Regions from separate parts of the Cedecea sp. genome, predicted to be linked through region 2. Evidence: predicted binding sites of a transcription regulator. Region 2 holds the regulator's gene; each other region holds the start of a gene.
The links. The regulator CRP, encoded in region 2, controls carbon source genes, mostly activating them, when cyclic AMP is high. The targets are predictions, from matches to a motif close to ATGTGANNNNNNTCACAT.
Positions count from the first base shown of each region.

Region 1 (6,008 bases), on a different contig from region 2:
TCACCGGTTTCACCGGTGACTTTATCCAGTTTACTCTGCGTGACACCCAGCCCCAGCAGGAAATGGTTTACCCAACCAGAGAGCGCGTCGGCGCGATCAAAGACCGAAACATCGTCACCTTCCGGTAAATAGAGCTGGAATAAAAAGCCTTCGTCTTCCAGCGCATCCCCCGTCGCACCGTGCATCTGGCGCAGCGTATCGGCAAGGTTCTGGCTAAAAGCCAGGCCTTCGTTGGTCAGGTCGTGCAGCAGCGTTTGCCAACTGCTGTCTTTGTTACCACCGCACAGCATGCCGCTGATTAAGCCGTGCATTTCTGCAGGCGTCAGACCCACACCCTGTTGGTTCAAAAGTTGGCCTACTGCATCGTAGCCAGGCATTGCGTTCTGTATAGACATGCGCATTCGTCATCGTTGGCAGGAATAGTGTGTGTTATGCTACCACCAGGACCCCCGCAGATACCAGAAAAGGGCTTGTATCTTGATATCGGGATGGCTATAGTGGCGCCCCTTCCGTTACCTGGACCGGTAGCGTTAAGGCAGGCGAGTAAACAGCAGGAAGGTGGCATGTCTGCACAACCAGTCGATATTCAAATTTTCGGTCGTTCATTGCGCGTGAATTGTCCGCCTGAACAACAGGATGCGCTGAATCAGGCTGCGGAAGAGCTGAATCAGCGGTTGCAAGATTTAAAAGTTCGCACTAGAGTCACAAATACCGAGCAGTTGGTATTCATCGCAGCACTGAACATTTGCTACGAACTGGCTCAGGAAAAGTCGAAAACCCGTGACTACGCCGCCAATATGGAAGAGCGTATTCGGATGCTACAGCAGACCATTGAGCAAGCCTTGCTTGAACAGGGTCGCGTTGCAGACCGACCGGGGACAAAGTTTGAATAACACTTCGCAGTTGACTATGGTAGAGTAACTTCGAAGACAAAATTTCTCTGAGATGTTTGCAAGCGGGCCAGTCCCCTGAGCCGATATTTCATACCACAAGAGTGTGGCGCTCCGCGGTCGGTGAGCATGCTCGGTCCGTCCGAGAAGCCTTAAGACCATGACGACACACTCACCTTGAACCAAGGGTTCAAGGGTTACAGCCTGCGGCGGCATCTCGGAGATTCCCTCTTTACTACCCGGCCATCATGACGCATACCCCGTTAGTTTCAACGCTTCGTCAGGACATTCGCCAGACCATCCGGCAACGACGCCGGTCGCTCACTCCCGCTGAACAAGAAATCTTTGCCGTACAGGCAGCTGAACGCATGCTGGCGTTTGAGCCGGTTATTCACGCGCAAACCGTAGCACTCTTTCTTTCCTTCGACGGCGAGCTCAATACCACGCCGCTGATTAAGGCATTGTGGCAGGCGGGAAAAGAGGTTTATCTTCCGGTTCTTCACCCTTTTAGCACCGGCAACCTGCTGTTTTTGCGCTATACGCCGCAGAGTAACCTGGTGACGAATCGCCTGAAAATTCTTGAACCTAAGCTGGACGTTCGCGACGTGTTGCCGCTGAATAAGCTGGATGTACTGATCGCGCCGCTGGTTGCCTTTGATGCAAACGGGCAACGTTTGGGGATGGGTGGCGGGTTCTACGACAGAACGCTACAGCACTGGCAGCAGCACGGCCTTTACCCCGTTGGCCTGGCGCATGATTGCCAGCAGGTAGATATATTGCCGGTTGAACAGTGGGATATTCCCTTACCTGCTGTGGTCACGCCGTCGCGCCTCTGGCAGTGGTAGTGCCCCTTCCCCCTCAGAGGAAGAGGCAACCGGGTCTATCAGTACAGCAGGCGGGCGCGGATGGTGCCCGGAATTGCTTTCATTGATTTCAGCGCTTTCTCCGCAACGTCTTCCGACGCATCAATATCAATAACCACGTAACCCATGTGCGGCGTAGTCTGCAGGAACTGGGCGGCAATGTTGATACCCTGTTCGGCAAAGATCTGGTTAAGCGCGGTTAGGATCCCCGGGCGGTTCTCATGAATATGCAGCAGACGGCTGGTCGTTCCACCGTGCAGCGGTAGAGAAACTTCAGGGAAGTTAACCGCGGACAGCGTAGAGCCGTTGTCAGAGTACTTCGCCAGCTTGCCCGCCACTTCCAGACCGATGTTTTCCTGTGCTTCCTGAGTTGAACCACCGATGTGTGGCGTCAGGATCACGTTGTCAAACTCACACAGCGGCGAGTTAAACGGATCGCTGTTAGTGGCCGGTTCGGTCGGGAATACGTCAATTGCTGCACCGGACAGATGTTTGCTGGAAAGCGCGCCGCACAGAGCAGGAATATCCACCACCGTGCCGCGAGAGGCGTTGATCAGCAGCGAACCCGGCTTCATCAGGGCCAGTTCGTTAGCGCCAATCATGTTCTTCGTTGAGGCGTTTTCCGGCACGTGCAGGCTAACAACATCGCTCATATTCAGCAGGTCGGAGAGATGCTGAACCTGGGTTGCATTGCCGAGCGGTAGCTTGTTTTCGATGTCGTAGAAGAAGACGTGCATCCCCAGTGATTCGGCCAGAATCCCCAGCTGCGTGCCGATATGGCCGTAACCGATAATGCCCAGCTTTTTACCACGAGCCTCGTAAGAACCCACGGCCAGCTTGTTCCACACGCCGCGGTGCGCTTTGGCGTTAGCCTCCGGAATACCCCGCAGCAGCAGCAGCAGTTCACCAATCACCAGCTCAGCAACGGAACGGGTGTTAGAGAACGGGGCGTTGAACACCGGGATCCCACGCTTCGCGGCGGCATCCAGGTCAACCTGGTTTGTGCCAATGCAGAAACAGCCAACCGCCACCAGCTTCTCGGCTGCGGCAAAGATCTCTTCGGTCAAATGGGTGCGGGAACGCAGGCCAATGAAGTGAGCATCACGGATCGACTCTTTGAGCGCTTCGGAATCCAGCGCGCCTTTATGGAATTCAATGTTGGTGTATCCCGCCGCGCGAAGATTATCCACCGCTTTTTGGTGTACGCCTTCGACAAGCAGGAATTTAATTCTGTCTTTATCCAGTGATACTTTTGCCATTTCCCCGACCCTATTTCAGTGCTGTTGTGTGCGTTTCTGGGCGGTGATGCGCCACCGCCTATAAGTTACCCTTCTGTCAAAATATCAAAATCTACGTTTGGGGCAATATGAACGATTGCGTCGCCGTCTCGTCAGGAGGGAATAAGACGGCAGGTGTCAGAATAAAATGCTGGGAGGGAGGAATAACCAGGAATGAATCATAGGACTGTTACAAAAATGTGATATATGTCACCAAATATGCCGTTAAAATAATTTGTCATTTTTTATACGGATTTTTGGGGCGCGGAATGCGCCCCGGTCAGATCATTTCACGATGGTTTTCACACCATCTGTAGTACCGATCAGCGCCACGTCAGCCCCGCGGTTCGCAAACAGACCAACGGTCACTACGCCTGGAATACCGTTGATGGTATTTTCCAGCTTAATCGGCTCCATGATGCTCAGGCCATGCACATCAAGGATAATGTTGCCGTTATCCGTTACCACGCCCTGGCGATATTCCGGGCGGCCGCCCAGCTTCACCAGCTCACGCGCTACGGCGCTGCGCGCCATCGGGATAACCTCAACCGGCAGCGGGAAGTTACCAAGAATATCGACCTGCTTGGACGAGTCCGCGATGCAAACAAACGTCTCTGCAACGGAGGCGATAATTTTCTCACGGGTCAGCGCGGCACCACCGCCTTTGATCATCTGCATCTGGTTGTTAATCTCATCGGCACCGTCAACATAAACGCCTAATGAGTCCACCTCGTTGAGATCGAAAACGGTAATCCCAAGGCTTTTCAGTTTCGCGGTAGAGGCATCAGAGCTGGACACCGCGCCTTCAATCTGGTGCTTAATCGTCCCCAGAGCATCAATGAAGTGTGCGGCGGTTGAGCCGGTGCCTACGCCCACAATGGTGCCCGGCTGCACGTACTGGAGTGCTGCCCATCCGACTGCTTTTTTCAGTTCATCCTGCGTCATAATTTTATGCCTGTGATGTGGAAACTGACGCGCATTATAGAGCATGCGTCGGAAAAATGTCCCCGGGATTGCGGCAATGCCGACGTCATCACGTTCGAACGTAATGGATGTTTGCCGATTTGGTCTGAATCAACGGCAAATTTATGTCATAGTGACTGCACGACGAAACAGGGAGCAAATGAACAACAATGAAACGCCCGGACTACAGAACGCTGCAGGCGCTTGATGCGGTAATTCGTGAACGAGGATTTGAGCGCGCGGCGCAGAAGCTGTGCATTACTCAGTCGGCGGTATCACAACGTATTAAGCAACTGGAAACGATGTTCGGCCAGCCATTGTTGGTGCGTACCGTCCCGCCTCGTCCCACCGAACAGGGCCAAAAGCTGCTGGCGCTTTTACGCCAGGTCGAGCTGCTGGAAGAAGAGTGGCTGGGCGACGAGCAAACCGGCTCCACGCCGCTGCTGCTGTCTCTGGCCGTCAACGCCGATAGCCTGGCAACGTGGCTGCTGCCTGCCCTGGCTCCGGTGTTAGCCGACTCCCCTATTCGCCTGAACCTTCAGGTTGAAGATGAAACCCGGACCCAGGAACGCCTCCGTCGCGGCGAAGTGGTCGGCGCGGTTTCCATTCAGCCTCAGCCGCTCCCGAGCTGTCTGGTTGATCGCCTGGGAGCGCTGGACTACCTGTTCGTTGGGTCGAAAGATTTTGCCGAGCGCTATTTCCCGAACGGCGTCACGCGTTCGGCGCTGCTGAAAGCGCCGGCAGTCGCCTTTGACCATCTCGATGACATGCATCAGGCGTTTTTACAGCAGAACTTCGACCTGTCGCCGGGTAGCGTGCCGTGCCATATCGTTAACTCTTCGGAAGCTTTCGTGCAGCTGGCTCGCCAGGGCACAACCTGCTGTATGATCCCTCACCTGCAAATCGAGCGAGAACTGAAGAGCGGGGAATTGATCGACCTGACGCCGGGCCTGCTGCAGCGCCGCATGCTTTACTGGCACCGCTTTGCGCCGGAAAGCCGCATGATGCGCAACGTGACGGATGCCTTACTGGATTATGGACACAAAGTGTTGAGGCAGGATACGGAGTAACGCTTTTCCTTACCCCTCGCCAACGAGCTGCGAGGGGTAGGGGTAGGTGAAGTCAAATCTTACTGAGCGGGAGCCGCCGGAGCCTGTGCGCCCTGCAGCTCAAACACCACATCAACCTGATCGTCAAACTGGATAGTTTGCTGATCGTAGGTATCCTGGGCGGAAACCGGTGCAGCCGCATCCGCTTTCATCATGCGTACCATTGGCGCTGGCTGGTAGTTAGAAACGTGGTAACGCACGCTGTATACCGACCCCAGCTTGCTGTTAAAGCCTTCGGCCAGCAGCTTCGCCTGACGAGTGGCGTCGTTAATCGCCTCTTTACGAGCTTTGTCCTTGTACTCTTCAGGATGCGCAACGCCCAACGACACGGAGCGAATTTCGTTCAGACCGGATTTCAGCGCGCCATCCAGCAATTCATTCATTTTATCCAGCTGACGCAGGGTGACTTCTACCTGGCGTACCGCGCGGTAACCCTTCAGCTGGGTTTTCCCGTCTTTCAGGTAGTCATATTCTGGCTGTGTACGCAGGTTGGCAGCATTGATATCTTTCTTCTCGATGCCATTTTTCTGCAGGAAAGTCAGGTATTGCGCAACGCGATCGTCAGCCTGTTTTTTGGCGGAAGCCGCGTCCTTAGCTGATACATTCACTTCAATGGCAAGCGTGGCAATATCAGGAACTGCATCGACGCTGGCTGTCCCGGAGGTGACCACGTGCGGTCCGTTTGGCAACTCGCCTGCCTGAACCGAAACAGAACCTAATCCCATTAACGCGGCTAATGCTAAAATTTTAAACTTCACTGTAACTCCTCCGTACTACGTTCCACTGTGATTACGTCGGAAAATAAACTTCCGGCGTCTGCCAGCAAGCTTAGCCTGTAATAGTAACTTGTCTATCAGATTATGGCGAATTAACGCACGAGGGCCGCGATATGCTGCATGCCGTCCC
Region 1 is NZ_DASYBS010000029.1:47,386-53,393, reverse strand. It holds gene VGM55_RS04810 (YecA family protein) at 1-395, opposite strand, end outside; gene zapA (cell division protein ZapA) at 564-893, shown strand; RNA gene ssrS (6S RNA) at 935-1,118, shown strand; gene VGM55_RS04795 (5-formyltetrahydrofolate cyclo-ligase) at 1,139-1,735, shown strand; gene serA (phosphoglycerate dehydrogenase) at 1,774-3,012, opposite strand; gene rpiA (ribose-5-phosphate isomerase RpiA) at 3,316-3,975, opposite strand; gene argP (DNA-binding transcriptional regulator ArgP) at 4,164-5,063, shown strand; gene VGM55_RS04775 (oxidative stress defense protein) at 5,123-5,860, opposite strand; gene argO (arginine exporter ArgO) at 5,971-6,008, opposite strand, start outside.
Region 1: the regulator CRP is predicted to act here: its motif matches at 3,229-3,246, upstream of serA (phosphoglycerate dehydrogenase).

Region 2 (6,008 bases):
TGGGTTGAATAATCCGCTTACCGTGACTCGCTACCACTCGCTGCTCATCGATCCTGAAACCTTGCCCGACAGCTTTGACGTCACGGCCTGGACGGATAAGCAGGAAATTATGGGCATCCGCCATCGCACTCTGAACATCGAAGGCGTACAGTTTCACCCGGAAAGTATTCTCAGTGAACAGGGGCATGCTTTACTGGCGAATTTCCTTGCTGGCTAAATTGTCGCTTGCCTGATTTTGGTTTTTTATGCATATTTCGTGATTATATTTTCATTCACATTTAACGCATGAAACGGGTGAGGGATAGATGGCAACTGAACAATCAGCGGTGACGCGGGCGACCTTCGATGAAGTGATTTTGCCGATTTATGCACCAGCAGAGTTTATTCCTGTTAAAGGGAAGGGCAGCCGCGTGTGGGACTCCGACGGGAAAGAGTACGTGGACTTTGCGGGAGGGATCGCCGTGACCGCGCTGGGGCATTGCCACCCAACGCTTGTGGAGGCGCTGAAGACCCAGGGTGAAACCCTATGGCACACCAGCAACGTTTTTACCAATGAGCCTGCCCTGAAGCTTGCCCGTAAGCTGATTGACGCCACCTTTGCCGAGCGCGTCGTCTTTATGAACTCCGGCACAGAGGCGAATGAAACGGCCTTTAAGCTGGCCCGCTACTATGCTTCGACTCGCCACAGCCCGTACAAAAGTAAAATCATTGCCTTCTACAATGCGTTTCACGGCCGCTCGCTGTTTACCGTCTCCGTTGGCGGGCAGGCTAAATACTCCGACGGCTTTGGTCCGAAACCGGCCGACATTATCCACGTTCCCTACAACGACCTTGCGGCGGTAAAAGCCGTAATGGATGATCATACCTGTGCGGTAGTGGTGGAGCCCATTCAGGGGGAAGGCGGCGTCACGGCGGCTACGCCGGAGTTCCTCCAGGGGCTGCGTGATTTGTGTGATGAGCACCAGGCGCTGCTGGTGTTTGATGAAGTGCAGTCTGGAATGGGGCGCACGGGTGAGCTGTTTGCTTACATTAACTACGGCGTCACCCCGGATATTCTGACCAGCGCCAAAGCCCTCGGCGGTGGTTTCCCGGTGAGCGCGATGCTGACCACCCATGAGATTGCTTCCGCATTTCACGTGGGCAGCCACGGTTCAACCTACGGCGGTAATCCGCTGGCGTGCGCAGTGGCCGGGGCGGCTTTCGATATCATCAATACGCCAGAAGTTCTCAAAGGCGTGGCGGCCAAACGTCAGCTTTTCGTTGAACAACTGCAGAAGATCAACGCGCAGTTTGATCTGTTTAGCGACATTCGCGGCATGGGGCTGTTGATTGGCGCAGAACTTAACGAGAAATACAAAGGGCGCGCGCGCGAGTTTCTCTATGCGGGCGCGGCAGAAGGCGTGATGGTGTTGAACGCCGGGCCGGACGTTATGCGTTTCGCGCCTTCGCTTATCGTTGATGACGCGGATATCGTGGAAGGAATGCAGCGCTTCGCCAAAGCGGTTGCCCACGTGGTGGCGGGTTAAAACTAACCCGAGCGCCGCAGGCGGCGGCTCAGCCAGATCCCATGATGAGGCCGCTGGCGCCAGGCTACCGAGGAGATGGTATGCATGGTGTTCAGGTGGCCAATAATCCGCTGTAAATGCTGCTCCATGGTGCTTAACGGCCCCGTGGGCAGCGTGTCTGAATCCAGAATATTGGCGTCGTTCGACCCGCCAGGCCCGTCGTACTCCAGCCTTTGCTGGCAGCGCTGTAAGCCAATTTCACAAGACTGCAGATACTTTTGTGCCAGGTCCGGCGTGAGCATGTTGTGCTCACGTGCCAGAGTGGTCATGGCGTTGATGTGCTCGACGATGAACTGGCTGTGGGTCACCCAGAGCTTCATGTCTGCCAGATAATGAGAGTTAAACCCAGGCTCTTGCATCGCTTGGTTGAGCGAGTTAAACAGCGCATTATGTGCCTGGTTGACCCGCATGCGTTGCCAGGCCAGCGGCGTGGGTTCCGGATCGTTGCTCAGTATCAGGCGAATGGCGTCCTGATCGGCCTCGAGCGCGTCGTGGGCGTTCTGACGCAGTAGGCCAGTTTGCCACTGTGGCCAAAGCCAGATCATGCCGCCAAAGGCTATCAGGCAGCCGAGCAGCGTGTCGATAAGCCGCGGAATGATGTAGCTTTCGGCGCTTAGGGTAATGAGCTGCAGGGTATATACCGCCGTAACGGTAAAGCCGATGGTGGCCCAGCCGTAGCTTTTGCGAATGAACAGATAGCTCACCAGGGTAATCATCAGCATCGCCAGTAGGGTGTAGCTGTCCGGAACGTGGAAGTGCAGGGTAATACCGGCGATACACAGCCCAGCCATGGTGCCTGCCGCCCTGTGCACAATACGTACCCGCGTTGCGCCATAGCCGTTTTGAGTCACGAACATCACCGTCATCAGGATCCAGTACGGTTTAGGCAGATGTAAGAAAGACCCAAGCAGGCTGGCAATCGTCAGCATTACGCCCAGGCGTGCGGAGCTGCGCAGCGCCGATGATTTGAAAGAAAGGTAGTTTTTCAGCGCCGGGAAGAAAGGCAGTCGGCGTTCCCTGTCTTCCATTAAATCCCTCACGTACAGCGGACGCTGGGTTTTCAGCACCCGGGCTATGCGGCTGAAATGGTAGTGACAAAATTGACCAACCGGATTATCCGGGTTCTGACGGGCGATCTTTTCCAGGGCGTCGATCTGTTTGTCCATGGTAAAGCGCGTCGGGTAGCGGTGATAGAGAATATCGTCTGCCAGCACCCGCAGGCGCGCGGCGATGGTTTGGGCATTCCAGCGGATCACGGCTTCCGCATGACTTTGCTCGACCAGCTTCTGAACCTCTTCTGGCTGATGCAGGCTCACCGAAATGTGTTCCTGCAAATCCAGTGCGACCTGGAAAGCGCGCAGCAGGCGCTTGTAGCCGTTTTGCTGGTTAGCCGACAGCATATGCAGCTGCTGGTAGCAGATGGTTATCAGGTCGACGGCTTTTTGCTGGCGGGCAAGTAAGGGAGGCAGCGCTTTTTCCGGATCGGTGTGCTGGGTCAGCAGGCTGTATTTTGCCTCACAGTAGTCCGCAAGCTGACGGTACAGCAGGCTTAGCGACTCTCTGAGCGGCTGTTCACGCCATAGTCTGAACCAGAACCAGTTGAACGCGCCGTACCAGATGGTGCCGGAGATATAGAGCACCATCGGTTTCCAGATAGGCATGTTACCAGCCATGCTGAGCGTGAAGATTGCGGCAATCAGCGACGCGGGCAGCAGGCGAGCATGCAGTGAGCTTATTTCCGCCGTGACGCCGAGCAGCAGGGCCATAACGATTAATATCGCAGGCAGCGGGACGTGGGTATAAAGCAGCAGAAGCTGCATGATTAGGCTGCTGACGGCGAACAGGCCGCCGCCAATGATCAAACGTTTGAAGAAGCGTTTATGCGGCGTGTCCAGCCCGGCAATGTTGCAGCAGGCAGGCACTAACGAGAAAAGCAGGCCATTTTGCAGGCTGTCGAGGACCAGGCCGATAGCCACGGGTAGACACAGCACCAGCGTTTGCCGCAGCGCGTAGTTAACTTCCGGGTGATAAATTAATCTCTTCCACATAGCCTGAATTGTAGAGACAAAAAAGGCGTGTTACCGAAGCGACACGCCTTTATGGGGCTAATTAACGCGTGCCGTAAACGACAATCGTTTTACCGTGTGCGGAAATGAGATTCTGGTCTTCCAGCATTTTCAGAATACGGCCAACGGTTTCGCGGGAGCAGCCCACGATCTGACCGATTTCCTGGCGGGTGATTTTAATCTGCATCCCGTCCGGGTGGGTCATGGCGTCCGGCTGTTTAGCCAGGTTCAGCAGCGTCTGTGCGATGCGGCCGGTCACGTCCAGGAAGGCGAGGTTGCCGACTTTCTCGGAGGTAACCTGCAGGCGGCGTGCCATCTGGGAAGACAGACGCATCAGGATGTCCGGGTTGACCTGAATCAGCTGACGGAATTTTTTATAGGAAATTTCAGCTACTTCACAGGCTGTCTTGGCACGAACCCAGGCGCTACGCTCCTGACCTTCTTCGAACAAGCCTAATTCACCAATGAAATCACCCTGATTCAGATAAGAAAGGATCATCTCCTTGCCTTCTTCATCTTTAATCAGAACAGCTACGGAGCCTTTGACGATGTAATACAGCGTCTCCGCCTTTTCACCCTGGTGAATCAGCGTGCTCTTCGACGGATACTTATGAATGTGGCAATGAGACAAGAACCATTCGAGAGTCGGGTCTGTTTGCGGTTTGCCAAGCACCATGCGCGGTTATCCTCTGTTATAAACTGGCTACCAAAGACAAGACTCGGAACCTCTTGTCTGGCGTTGCAATCGTGAAATTTTCCCATACCCTGGGAACTGGCGGGCAGGTCAATCCTGCGGCCTGTAATTAGTCGTTTCCTCTGCTTGCGGCATAAACGTCTCTGTATCGCAGCAGCATCCGAATTGTTTTAGCATAGCTTTTGGTAAGTGTCTTGTCTTGTCTCGTTTCAGCATGACTTGGATCGCCTTACGTTGCCAGTTTTGACGTAGACGCGTAATCTGAAAGAATATTTTCTCAACAGGAGTAGGCAAAATGCAGGCACGTGTTAAATGGGTGGAAGGCATGACCTTCCTCGGGGAGTCCGCTTCTGGCCACCAGATCTTGATGGACGGTAATTCTGGTGATAAAGCGCCAAGCCCAATGGAAATGCTGCTGATGGCGGCGGGCGGCTGTAGCGCCATTGACGTGGTGTCGATTTTGCAAAAAGGTCGCCACGACGTGATGGATTGTGAAGTCAAGCTGACCTCTGAGCGCCGTGAAGAAGCGCCGCGCCTGTTCACCCATATTAATCTGCACTTTGTGGTTACCGGAAAAGAGCTGAAGGATAGCGCCGTATCGCGCGCGGTCGATCTTTCTGCTGAAAAGTATTGTTCGGTAGCGCTGATGCTTGGGAAAGCGGCAAACATTACCCACAGCTATGAAGTGATCGAAGCATAAAGATCAAAAAGGCGGCATTCACGCCGCCTCTGCCGAATCAGGCAATCTTCCTGCCTTCCGCCAGTCGCTGCACCAGCGGCCCCATAATCAGCTCCATCGCCAGCCCCATTTTCCCGCCAGGCACCACCAGAGTGTTGATGTGGGAGATAAACGATCCTTGCAGCATCGCCAGCAGATAAGGGAAGTCGATATCGTCCAGCCCGCGGAAATGGATAACCACGAAGCTTTCGTCCAGCGACGGAATGGCACGTGCGGCAAACGGGTTAGAGGTATCCACCGTCGGGACGCGCTGGAAGTTAATATGGGTGCGTGAGAACTGCGGCGTAATGAAGTTGATGTAATCGTCCATCGAACGCACGACGGAGTCCATCACCGCTTCCCGCGAATGGCCGCGCTCGCCGGTGTCGCGAACCAGCTTCTGAATCCATTCCAGGTTAACAATAGGCACCACGCCAACCAGCAAATCCACGCAGTCTGCTACGTTATGTTGCGGGGTGACAACGCCGCCGTGCAGGCCTTCATAAAACAGCACGTCGGTTGGTTCCGGCAGCGGCTGCCACGGCGTAAAGGTACCCGGCACCTGGTTCCACGGCACGGCTTCATCGTAGGTATGCAGATATTTACGTGATTGACCTTTGCCGCTCTGGCCGTATTCGATAAAGGTTTGTTCCAGTAAACCGAAGTCGTTGGCTTCTGGCCCAAAATAGCTGATGTGGCGGCCCGCATCACGCGCCTTGCGGATGGCCATATCCATTTCCGGGCGGGTATAGCGGTGGAAGCTGTCGCCTTCAACCTCGGCGGCACGCAGATTGAGCTGCTGGAAAATCTTGCGGAAGGCAAGGCTGGTGGTGGTGGTTCCGGCGCCGCTGGAACCTGTTACCGCAATAACCGGGTGTTTGGCTGACATAAGGTGACAACTCCATGAGGGATCGGAAAAAGGTCTGGTTTCTGGTTGTTATACTTTTCAGCCAGTATAGATCACC
Region 2 is NZ_DASYBS010000153.1:14,393-20,400, reverse strand. It holds gene pabA (aminodeoxychorismate synthase component 2) at 1-217, shown strand, start outside; gene argD (bifunctional acetylornithine/succinyldiaminopimelate transaminase) at 306-1,526, shown strand; gene VGM55_RS24365 (YccS/YhfK family putative transporter) at 1,529-3,613, opposite strand; gene crp (cAMP-activated global transcriptional regulator CRP) at 3,675-4,307, opposite strand; gene VGM55_RS24355 (OsmC family protein) at 4,621-5,025, shown strand; gene VGM55_RS24350 (phosphoribulokinase) at 5,063-5,932, opposite strand.

Region 3 (6,008 bases), on a different contig from region 2:
CGACCGTAAACGGGCGTCAGGTGCAGGCACAAATCTGGGCCAACCTGCCGGACTTCGCTAAAGCTAAACTCCGGCACATCAGCAAGTTTTTCAAGGCCAGGAAGCGCACATAAACCACGTGCATCATTACCTAATAATTTTGGCGCGACGTAGACAATAAGCTCATCCACCAGGCCTGCCTGCAGCAGCGCACCGGCAAGCGTTGCCCCCGCCTCAACCCAGACAGAGTTCACCTGGCGTTTGCCAAGCTGCATCATTAGCACCACCAAATCAAGATGGCCGTTATGTTCCGGAACCAACAGCTGTTCGACGTTTTCCGGCCAGCTTTGCTCCTCTGCGTGGCTGCGTGCAAGCCAGGTTTGGCCCGGATTAACAATAAGTTGATGCTGCGGCGTCACGCGGTTTTGGCGGTCAACCACGATACGAATCGGCTGGCGCAAATCCTGTTGAGCATAAATCGCCTGGCTGGCGCTATCCAGCTCATCCCAGCGTACCGTTAATGACGGGTTGTCCGCCAGCACGGTGGCGCTGCTTGAGAGGATAGCGGCACTTTGTGCGCGCTGACGCTGCACATCGCGACGCGCCTGAGGAGAAGTAATCCACTGACTCTCCCCGCTTGCCATCGCGGTACGTCCGTCTAGCGAAGCACCGAGTTTAAGCTGGATAAACGGGAAGCCGGTGCGCATACGTTTCAGGAAGCCACGGTTCAGGGCTTCCGCCTCACTCATCATTAAGCCGTGACTGACTTCGATGCCCGCCTGCTGCAGGCGGTAGAGACCACGCCCGGCGACCTGCGGGTTGGGGTCCTGCATGGCGGCAACAACGCGGGAGACGCCTGCAGCAATTAAGGCATCACAGCATGGTGGCGTGCGGCCATGGTGGCTACAAGGTTCGAGCGTGACATAGGCCGTTGCGCCTCGCGCCTGCTCGCCCGCCATACGCAGGGCATGCACTTCCGCGTGAGGTTCACCGGCGCGGAAATGGAAACCTTCCCCGACAATTTCGCCGTCTTTGACGATCACGCAGCCGACATTCGGATTCGGTGCTGTGGTAAAACGTCCGCGCTTCGCCAGCTCAAGCGCACGAGCCATAAACTGTTCATCAAGGGACATCGGCATTAATCCTGTAAACGGGCGATTTCTTCACCAAACTCTTTGATATCTTCAAAGCTACGGTAGACTGAAGCGAAGCGAATATAGGCGACTTTATCCAGTTTCTTAAGCTGCTCCATCACCAGGTTGCCGATGAGTTTACTCGGGACTTCACGTTCGCCGGTTGCTCGAAGGTGCGACTTAATATGGCTGATGGCCATTTCCACGTCGTCTGAGTTAACCGGGCGCTTTTCCAGCGCTTTCAGGATGCCGCTGCGCAGCTTGTCTTCGTTAAACGGCTCGCGCACCTCATTGCTCTTCACGACTCTGGGCATCACCAGCTCAGCAACCTCAAAAGTCGTGAAGCGTTCGTGACAAACCAGGCACTGGCGCCGGCGGCGTACCGAGGAACCTTCACCCACCAGGCGAGAGTCAATAACTTTGGTGTCCACGGCGAAACAGAATGGGCAATGCATAGCGTTTCCTGCTGGGATTATAAAGATGAACAACAGTTTACCGCGAAGTCGCGGGAGTACAAAGACACCGCCGCCCAGGTGCAGTGAAATAAGGCCTTTTCAAGCAACAGGAACTACGCTTAAATCAGCAAACGGCAACAAGGAAAAAACAACCATGACAAAGACTTACCTAAGAATTATCCTGGTATCCAGCCTGATGAGTCTGTCCGCCTGCGCCCAGCAAACCGAAGTGCGTCAGATGCGCAGCCAGATTGGCTCGTTAAATCAGGAGATGACGAAGCTCAGCCAGCAGACGGTAAAACTGACTCAGCAAAATGCCCTCAACGCCAAATCAACCACCGGTGTCTACCTGCTCCCGGGTTCGAACACCCCAGCGCGCCTGAATAGCCAGCTCGGTAGCCTTAAAATGTCGCTGACGCATGTTGCGGCGGAAGCCAACGGCACTCGCGCCACGCTGCTGATTCAAAGCGAGTCTAACGATCCGCTGCCGGCATTTAGCGGCAAGGTTGAATGGGGCCAGATCCAGGGCACAACGGACAGCTTCCAGGAAGTTAACGTCCAGACGCAGCAAATCGACGCTCCAGCCAGTATTCTGGCGCCAAGCGATGTGTCCATTCCTCTGCGCCTGTCCGGCATTACGCCTGAGCAACTTGGCTTTGTGCGCGTTCACGATATTCAGCCGGTTTCTGCCGCACAGCCAGCGCCTGCACAGTAGCTCTCCACTCCCTTGCCAGGCAGGGGAGTTCGTCACACTCTTTCACACTGCCCGCACAATATGTGAAGCAAAGCTCTTCTTTCCTCCCGCCCCATAACGTGATATGCATCACAGTTATTTGTAACAGCCTGACGCTTGTTTGCGTAATTTGACGAAGCAGGTACAATCACGCCGTTTTTATTATGCGCAAACGTGAACGCAATCGATTACGCATATGAGAAGAATGTGAAATAGAACATATTTTTGTGAGCAGGGATTTCTATAATAGTCGCGCTGCAAAGGTCCTTCCCCTGAGACCGGCGGCCATGGATGACATCTCACATCCGCATCGCACCAAAATTACGTAAACAGTGGCTAAAAATATGAAAAAAATTATTCTGGCAGCCGGCACCGTTCTGGCGCTTTCCAGCTCTTTCTCTGCCAGCGCAGAAGAAGCAAAAAACAGCGAATACCTCTCCGACTGGTGGCACCAGAGCGTTAACGTTGTCGGCAGCTACCACACCCGTTTCGGGCCGCAGCTGCGTAACGATACCTACCTGGAATACGAAGCGTTCGCCAAAAAAGATTGGTTCGATTTCTACGGCTACGTGGATGCGCCAGTCTTCTTCGGCGGTAACACCCAGGCGAAAGGGATCTGGAACCACGGTTCCCCACTGTTTATGGAAATCGAACCTCGCTTCTCCATCGATAAGCTGACCGGCACCGATCTGAGCTTTGGTCCGTTCAAAGAGTGGTACTTCGCGAACAACTATATTTACGACATGGGTCGTAACCAGGCCAACCGCCAGAGCACCTGGTATATGGGTCTGGGTACCGACATCGATACCGGCCTGCCGATGAGCCTGTCGATGAACGTGTACGCCAAATACCAGTGGCAGAACTACGGTGCCTCTAACGAAAACGAGTGGGATGGTTACCGCTTCAAGGTGAAATACTTCGTACCGATTACCTCCCTGTGGGGCGGTAAACTGAGTTACATCGGTTTCACCAACGTTGACTGGGACTCTGACCTGGGCAACGACCAGTACCGCACCAACAACTCCGTTGCATCCAGCCACATCCTGTCGCTGAACTACGATCACCTGCACTATTCCTTCGTGGCCCGTTACTTCCATAACGGCGGCCAGTGGAAAGATGGCGATCAGCCGTTCTTCATGAACGAGCGCGTGAAGTCTACCGGCTTCGGCTACTACGTGGTTGTCGGTTACAACTTCTAACCGTCACAGCAGACAAAAAAACCGGCCTTCTGGCCGGTTTTTTATTTTCCAGGCAGGTAACCTTTGGCCTTCTGAAGAGCAATAAAGGCCTGGAGAGAACGATCGTGGCGCTCCTGATACACACGCCCGGTTAAACGAATATCCCGACAGCGATCCAGCCTGAAGCTGCGGTAATCATCCCGCGCCTCACACCAGGCGACCAGCAGCCAGACCTCACCCCAGAATGACAGCCCCAGCGGGTGAATATCTCTCTCCGTCGGCTCACCTTTCTCATCCTCGTACAACAGATGGACCACCTGGCATTTGTCGATGGCGGAATGAAACAGATCGAATCGGGCTTTCACCCGTGGGAATTTATTAAAATCCGGCGAGATGATACGACTGCGCTCGGCAACACGACGCTTTTCTGGCGTAAGCACGGCGAGGAGTTTTTCATGCACGGATTCTGCAGATTTCGCCAGCGCTTCTCCGCTCCAGGTCTGCACCATTCTTAACGCGGCAATCACCGCCTCCACTTCTGAGGAAGTCAGCATCAGAGGCGGAAGATCGTAGCCGGCCAGCAGGCGATAGCCGCAGCCCGCCTCCCCCTCTATCGGCACGCCGGATAAAGAAAGATCCCGAATATCGCGGTAGACAGTGCGCTCAGAGACTTCCAGCCGCTCGGCAAGCTGCGCAGCCGTGGTCAATCGCCTGCCGCGCAGGATCTGCACTATCTGAAATAATCGATCGGCTCTTCGGCTCATGAGGGTTCCGGGCAAAATTAAGCCTGCCAAAATGGCAGGCATTAATTAAGTATTGCGGCTTAAACCGGCTGGTGCAACCCCACCCGATTGCCCTCACTATCAATCATTAACGCTATCGTGCCGATATCATGGGGCAGCACCTGAGGACCAAAGTCCAGACTACCTCCCGCCGCTTCTACCTGCTGCAGCGCCTGGGCGATATCGGGCGTATACAGATAAATCACCGCGCCTTTATCTGAAGGGATAAACCGATCTCCCTTGACCAAAGCGCCGCCGGTGGCAGGTTGGTCATACGAAAATACAGCATTGTCCACGCCGGCCATCGTCTCGCGGCGAAATTCAGCGTTCAGTACTCGTTGGTAAAAGGTCATCGCGCGTTCCATATCGGAAACGGGGATCTCAAACCAGTTGATGATTGTGCTCATTGTTTTTCTCCTGTGCTGTCAGTAACCACGAGTCTACTGCCCCCCTCCTGACAGCATCCTGTCAGGAGAGAAACGCCTGGCGAAAAAAAACCGCAGCACGGTGGCTGCGGTTTATCAGGCTAAAGCAGGATTAAGGAAGAATAGACGGCTGATCCGCCCCTTCTTTCTCCACCTTCTGCTGCAGCATATGCTCACGCTTCATACCCAGCTTCAACGCCAGCGCAGAGGCGACGTAGATAGAGGACGCGGTACCGATGGACACACCGATAAGCATCGTCAGGGAGAAGCCTTTCAGCAACGCGCCACCGAAAAGATACAGCATCAGAATAACCACTAACGTGGTGCCAGAAGTGATCAACGTACGGTGCAGGGTCTGAGTCAAGGAGACGTTAAAGATTTCGTAAGGCGTTCCGCGGCGGATCTTGCGGAAGTTTTCACGAATACGGTCCGAAACCACGATGCTGTCGTTCAGCGAGTAGCCGATAACCGACATCAATGACGCAACGATAGTCAGGTCAATTTCGATGTGGAATAGCGACAGCACGCCCAGGGTGATAATCACATCGTGAGCAAGAGAGATAACGACCCCGGCAGCCAGACGCCACTCAAAGCGGAAACCGACGTACACCAGGATGGAAATCAGCGCAACCAGCAGCGCCATAGCGCCGTTTTGAGCCAGATCGGCACCGACGCTCGGGCCAACAAACTCAATACGTTTTACGGCTGCATTTTGGTTGGTTGCTTCGTTAATCACGCTAACAACCTTGCTGCCCAGAATCTGGCCGCCAGCTTCGCCTTTAGCAGGCGGCATGCGTACCATGATGTCACGGCTGCTACCGAAGTTCTGCACCAGCGGCTCTTCAAAACCCGCTTTCTGCAGCGAAGCACGCATTTCATCAAGATCGGCCGGTTTTTCCAGCCCGATTTCGATCACCGTTCCCCCAGTAAAATCCAGGCCCCAGTTGAAACCTTTCACGCCGATAATCACGACGGAAAGGATCAGCAGGATACCGGAGATGCTGAAGGCCCAGTAATCCCAGCGCATAAAGTCATGAACTTTACGGCCGTAGTTCAATTGTTCAACAGTATATTCCTGTGCCACAACGCACTCCTCAGATAGACAGCTTGTTGATGCGTTTGCCGCCATACAACAGGTTCACAATGGCACGAGTCCCGACGATTGCAGTAAACATCGAGGTTGCAACACCAATACCGGTGGTGATCGCAAAACCTTTGATTGCCCCGGTGCCCACGGCATACAGGATGATAACTTTGATAAGCGTAGTGATGTTGGCATCAAAGATGGAGCTGAACGCGCCTTTGTAACCTTCATCAATCGCC
Region 3 is NZ_DASYBS010000050.1:18,148-24,155, reverse strand. It holds gene ribD (bifunctional diaminohydroxyphosphoribosylaminopyrimidine deaminase/5-amino-6-(5-phosphoribosylamino)uracil reductase RibD) at 1-1,112, opposite strand, end outside; gene nrdR (transcriptional regulator NrdR) at 1,118-1,567, opposite strand; gene VGM55_RS07770 (DUF3251 domain-containing protein) at 1,722-2,282, shown strand; gene VGM55_RS07765 (nucleoside-specific channel-forming protein Tsx) at 2,645-3,499, shown strand; gene VGM55_RS07760 (helix-turn-helix transcriptional regulator) at 3,541-4,242, opposite strand; gene VGM55_RS07755 (VOC family protein) at 4,302-4,667, opposite strand; gene secF (protein translocase subunit SecF) at 4,798-5,769, opposite strand; gene secD (protein translocase subunit SecD) at 5,780-6,008, opposite strand, start outside.
Region 3: the regulator CRP is predicted to act here: its motif matches at 2,379-2,396, upstream of VGM55_RS07765 (nucleoside-specific channel-forming protein Tsx).

Region 4 (6,008 bases), on a different contig from region 2:
CATCTGACTTCATGTCGGATGGGGTTGTTTCACATGCCTGCTCACATTCCATTGCAGCAGGTACTTCGAAATTTGGTCGCTATCTCAAGCGAGCACCAGCTTTTCGCGGGCGTATTGTAGCGCTTTTTCAATCACTTGCTCAATACTCATACTGGTGGAATCCAGCACTAAAGCATCGGCAGCGGGTACCAGCGGCGCTACGGACCGATTGCGGTCGCGATCGTCGCGTTCCTTTATCTCGGCCAAAAGGCGTTCAAAGTTAACACTAAAGCCCTTCTCCTGCAACTGTAGCATACGCCTGTGCGCACGCTCTTCAGAGGAGGCATCAAGGAAAATTTTCACCGGCGCGTCCGGGAACACAACGGTCCCCATATCACGGCCATCGGCAATCAGGCCCGGCGCTTCGCGGAAAGCACGCTGGCGACGCAGCAGAGCTTCGCGGACACGTGGGAACGCTGCGACCTGAGAGGCGGCATTTGCCACGTCCTGAGTGCGGATTTCACCGCTCACATCTTCCCCTTCCAGGATCACTTCCAGATTCCCGTTGGTGGAAACAAAACGGACGTCCAGATGTGCAGCAAGAGGAACCAGCGCGTCTTCCGAAGCGACGTCTACGTGATGATGCAGCGCAGCAAGCGCCAGGACGCGATAAATTGCACCAGAGTCCAGCAGATGCCACTGCAGCGCTTCGGCCATGGCCTTGCAGAGTGTGCCTTTACCGGCGCCACTTGGGCCATCAATCGTTATTACCGGGGCGGATGCCGTCATCGTTTTCTCCTCTATCGCTGGATTCGCGGGTGGTAAACGCCGCGCATTATACGCCGCAACCGCCAGGACTGTTATCTTTCCGGGCAAATATCCTCGGGAATCAGGCTGAGTGTAGAAGAATTGCGCAACGTGCGTTGTAAGGAATCGTAGGGAAAAAGAAAAACCGCATCGGGCGATGCGGTTTCATCATGCGTTATGCCTGAGTGCTAATGCGCGCCAGTTGCTCGAAGTAGTCCGGGAAGGTTTTCGCGGTACAGCCTGGGTCGAGAATGGTGACCGGCGTATCGGACAGCGCCACCAGCGAGAAGCACATCGCCATGCGGTGATCGTTGTAGGTACCGATTTCGGCAAACGTCAGTTTAGCCGGTGGCGTAACGGTGATGTAGTCTTCACCCTCTTCCACTTCGGCCCCCACTTTGCGCAGTTCAGTGGCCATCGCGCTCAGACGGTCGGTCTCTTTTACGCGCCAGTTATAGATATTGCGCAAAGTGGTCGTGCCTTTGGCGAACAGTGCCGCGGTAGCAATGGTCATCGCCGCATCCGGGATATGGTTCATGTCCATATCGATGGCGTTCAGCTCGCCGCGCTCGCAGCTAATGAAGTCATCGCCCCAGGTCACTTTCGCCCCCATCTTTTCCAGTACGTCCGCAAAACGGATATCGCCCTGAACGCTGTTACGGCCAATGCCGGTCACTTTCACAACGCCGCCTTTAATCGCCCCGGCAGCCAGGAAGTAGGAAGCAGAAGAGGCATCACCTTCTACCAGGTAAGCGCCCGGGGACTGGTACTGCTGTGCGCCGCGAATGACAAAACTGCGGTAGTCGCGGTTTTCCACCTCAACGCCGAAGGTTTTCATCAGGTGCAGCGTGATGTCGATATAAGGTTTGGAGACCAGCTCACCTTTAATGGTGATTTCGGTATCGCTCCCTGCCAGCGGCGCGGTCATTAATAGCGCAGTAAGGAACTGGCTGGAAACGCTGCCGTCCACTTCAACCTTGCCACCGCTGAAACCACCGCGCAGACGCAACGGCGGATAGTTTTCCTGTTCCAGATATTCGATCTGCGCCCCGCCCTGACGCAGCGCATCCACCAGGTGGCCGATAGGACGCTCTTTCATGCGCGGCTCACCGGTCAGGACAATGTTATTACTGCCAAGGCACAATGCGGCAGCCAACGGACGCATAGCGGTACCTGCATTGCCTAAAAACAGCTCAAGGTCGCCTTTTGCCTGCAGCGGCCCGGCCACGCCGGTGACCTCACAACGGGTACGATCCGCCGAAAGCGTATAGCTAACGCCCAGCGCCTTCAGGGCATTAAGCATATGGCGGACATCATCGCTATCCAACAGATTGGTCAGCACAGTCGTACCTTTGGCAAGCGCCGCCAACAGCAAAGCACGGTTGGACACGCTTTTTGAACCTGGCAGATTGATGGTGCCGTTGACCAGCGCGATGGGTTGTAACGTCAGGGATTCCAGCATGGGAAAAATACTCTCAACTCAAACAGAATAAAAACCCCGCAGACGGGCCGCGGGGCGAAGTACAGGTGTAGTTGTTAACCGTGACGACGCTCGAAGTCCACCATAAAGTCGGTCAGCGCTTTCACGCCATCAAGCGGCATAGCGTTATAAATTGATGCACGCATACCGCCAACAACGCGGTGACCTTTCAACGAGTGCAGGCCTGCAGCGAAGGACTCTTCAAGGAATACTTTATCCAGCGCGCTATCTGCCAGCTGGAACGGCACATTCATACGAGAGCGGTTCGACGCAGCTACGTCGTTACGATAAAAATCACTGTTATCAATCACGCCGTACAGCAACTCAGCTTTGGCCTGGTTGATACGATCCATAGCGGCTACGCCACCCTGCTCTTTCAGCCATTTAAACACCAGCCCCGACAGATACCATGCAAACGTTGGCGGCGTATTAAACATCGAATCATTGTCGTTCAAAACGGTGTAATCGATGATTGACGGGCACGCTTTATGGGCTTTGCCCAGCAGATCTTCACGTACCACAACCAGCGTCAGGCCAGCAGGGCCAATGTTTTTCTGCGCACCTGCATAGATCACACCAAAACGGCTAACGTCGATAGGGCGTGACAGAATAGTGGAAGAGAAGTCCGCGGCAACAACGATATCGCCAAAATCAGGGGTTTCGTCGATGGAGATGCCGTCGATGGTCTCATTCGGGCAGTAGTGCAAGAAAGCACTGTTGTCAGACACTTGCCACTCGCTCATTGGTTTAATGGCGCGTTTGCCGTCAACGGTAATTTTCACATCGTGGGCGATTGGCTGACAGTATTTTTTCGCTTCTTTTATTGCACTGTTTGCCCAGTAGCCACCGTCGATATAGTCAGCGCTGGTTTTGTCCCCGAGGATATTCAGCGGCACGCCGGCAAACTGGCCGCGACCACCGCCATGGCAGAATAAAACTTTATAGTTGGAGGGGATTTGCAGCAGATCGCGAAAATCTTTTTCCGCCTCTTCTGCGACCTGAATAAACTCTTTACCACGGTGGCTAATTTCCATTACGGAAGTGCCCAAACCGTGCCAGTCGCACAACTCCTGTTGTGCACGACGAAGTACCTCAGCCGGTAACATTGCCGGACCAGAACTAAAATTGTATACCTGTGTCATTTCCCCTCACCACGCCTCGAGCAATAAGTTTTTATTACATCATCGGTTTTATCATTCAGCGGCGCAGTGTTGCAACGGTTAATCCCGTGCAGGGGGGTAATGTGCGCAAAATCACACAACACAATCTACCGACGGTGGAAAAAACTGCCCGATATCTGGCGGTCAGGTGATGCGGCAGGCAGTACTGGCTTTGGCCCATCCTGCGTGATGACAGCGAGGGCATCGATGTCGGTCGCCGGCGTTCAGTGTCACCACTTCGCTGCAGCGTATGCAAGCATACTCCCCCTTTCGCGGCGCGGTGGTGAAATGCTCAACGCAGCCGCCCGGTAAAATAGGCAGCCCGGGTCTTACCTCTTCGTCGGGGTAATAATAAAGACTAATCTCACCGTTGGTTTCAAGTATCGCTAGCCTGACCTGCCCAAGGTGCTCGACGCCGTGCACTCTGAGCTCCATAAAGAATTCAAACTCGGTGATGTTTTGCGCCCGCATCTTCTCCCACGCGAACTCCCCGCCCTCAATAATGATCGTGGGCTTACCCTCAAGCAGGTTTTCCAGCCTTTCGCTATGTGCCATCAGCCACATCACCAGACGATACAGGCCAGCCAAGGTCAGAAAGACCACCAACACGGGCAACATCGGCACATTGTGATAGAAAGCAACGTCCCCCGCGGCAGAGCCCAACGTCAGAATAATCAGCACTTCAAAGAGCGACATTTGTCGCACACCCCGCCGGCCGGTCACCTTCAGAAACAGAAAGACAAGCACAAAGGTAAAAAGGCTACGGAGGACAACCTCCCACAAAAAATCGGGGGGGACTTCATCAAACGCCATACGCTGCAGGTCAAAAGCCTTCATTTTTCCACCATAACAGGGAGTTACTGTAATTAAGCATAGCCTGTTATGCTAGCGTCGCCTGCGCCGGGTGGATAATGGCGTCCTCCCGGTAAAACCCGTATCATTGCGCGTTTTGCGTACCACTAAAGTGAACCCCATGACTCAGACATTTATCCCTGGCAAAGATGCCGCCCTGGAAGACTCCATCGCTCGCTTCCAGAAAAAGCTGACCGACCTCGGTTTCAATATCGAAGAAGCCTCCTGGCTTAACCCGGTACCGAACGTTTGGTCAGTGCATATTCGCGACAAAGACAGCGCTCTGTGCTTCACCAACGGCAAAGGCGCAACCAAAAAAGCCGCGCTGGCATCCGCGCTGGGTGAATATTTTGAACGTCTGTCGACTAACTATTTCTTCGCTGACTTTTGGCTGGGTGATACCATCGCTAATGGCCCGTTTGTTCATTACCCAAATGAGAAGTGGTTCTCTCTGCCGGAAGATGAACAACTGCCAGAAGGTATCCTCGACGACCGTCTGCGCGCGTTCTACGATCCAGAAAATGAATTAAGCGCAGGCATGCTGATCGACCTCCAGTCCGGAAACGAAGAGCGTGGTATTTGCGCCCTGCCGTTTACCCGCCAGTCAGATCTGCAGACCGTTTATATTCCAATGAACATCGTCGGTAACCTGTATGTTTCCAACGGCATGTCTGCAGGTAATACCGCTAACGAAGCCCGCGTTCAGGGGCTTTCAGAAGTCTTTGAGCGTCACATCAAAAACCGCATTATCGCCGAAAGCATTAGCCTGCCTGAGATCCCGCAAGAGGTGCTGGCACGTTATCCTGGCGTGGTGGAGTCCATTAAAACGCTTGAAGCAGAAGGTTTCCCAATTTTCGCTTATGACGGCTCCCTGGGCGGCAAATATCCGGTTATCTGCGTGGTGCTGTTTAACCCGGCAAACGGGACCTGTTTTGCGTCGTTTGGCGCACACCCTGATTTTGGCGTGGCGCTGGAGCGTACCGTTACCGAACTGCTGCAGGGACGTGGCCTGAAAGATCTGGACGTATTTACCCCGCCAACCTTCGATGACGAAGAGGTGGCTGAACACGCTAACCTGGAAACTCACTTCATCGATTCCAGCGGCCTGATCTCCTGGGATATGTTCAAGCAAGATGCGGATTACCCGTTTGCCGACTGGAGCTTCGCCGGTACAACAGAAGAAGAGTTCGCGACATTAATGGCTATCTTCCAGTCTGAAGATAAAGAAGTGTATATCGCCGACTACGAGCATCTGGATGTTTACGCCTGCCGTATTATCGTGCCTGGCATGTCTGACATTTACCCTGCTGACGACCTGCTGCTGGCCAACAACAGCATGGGTAGCCATCTGCGTGAAACTATCCTGGCGCTGCCGGACAGCGAATGGGAACAGCAGGACTACCTTGACCTGATTTCTCAACTTGACGACGAAGGGCACGACGATTTCACCCGCGTACGTGAGCTGCTGGGCCTGGCAACCGGCAAAGACAACGGCTGGTATACGCTGCGCATTGGTGAACTGAAAGCCATGCTGGCGCTTGCCGGTGGTGACCTGGAGCAAGCGCTTATCTGGACCGAATGGACCATGGAGTTTAACGCTTCAATCTTTAGCCCGGAACGCGCCAACTACTACCGTTGCCTGCAAACCCTACTGCTACTGTCACAGGAAGAAGAGCGCCAACCGCTGCAATACCTGAATGCTTTTGTACGTATGTATGGCGCGGACGCGG
Region 4 is NZ_DASYBS010000009.1:57,707-63,714, reverse strand. It holds gene cmk ((d)CMP kinase) at 85-768, opposite strand; gene aroA (3-phosphoshikimate 1-carboxyvinyltransferase) at 962-2,245, opposite strand; gene serC (3-phosphoserine/phosphohydroxythreonine transaminase) at 2,323-3,408, opposite strand; gene VGM55_RS01155 (DUF421 domain-containing protein) at 3,571-4,263, opposite strand; gene ycaO (30S ribosomal protein S12 methylthiotransferase accessory factor YcaO) at 4,400-6,008, shown strand, end outside.
Region 4: the regulator CRP is predicted to act here: its motif matches at 3,508-3,525, upstream of serC (3-phosphoserine/phosphohydroxythreonine transaminase).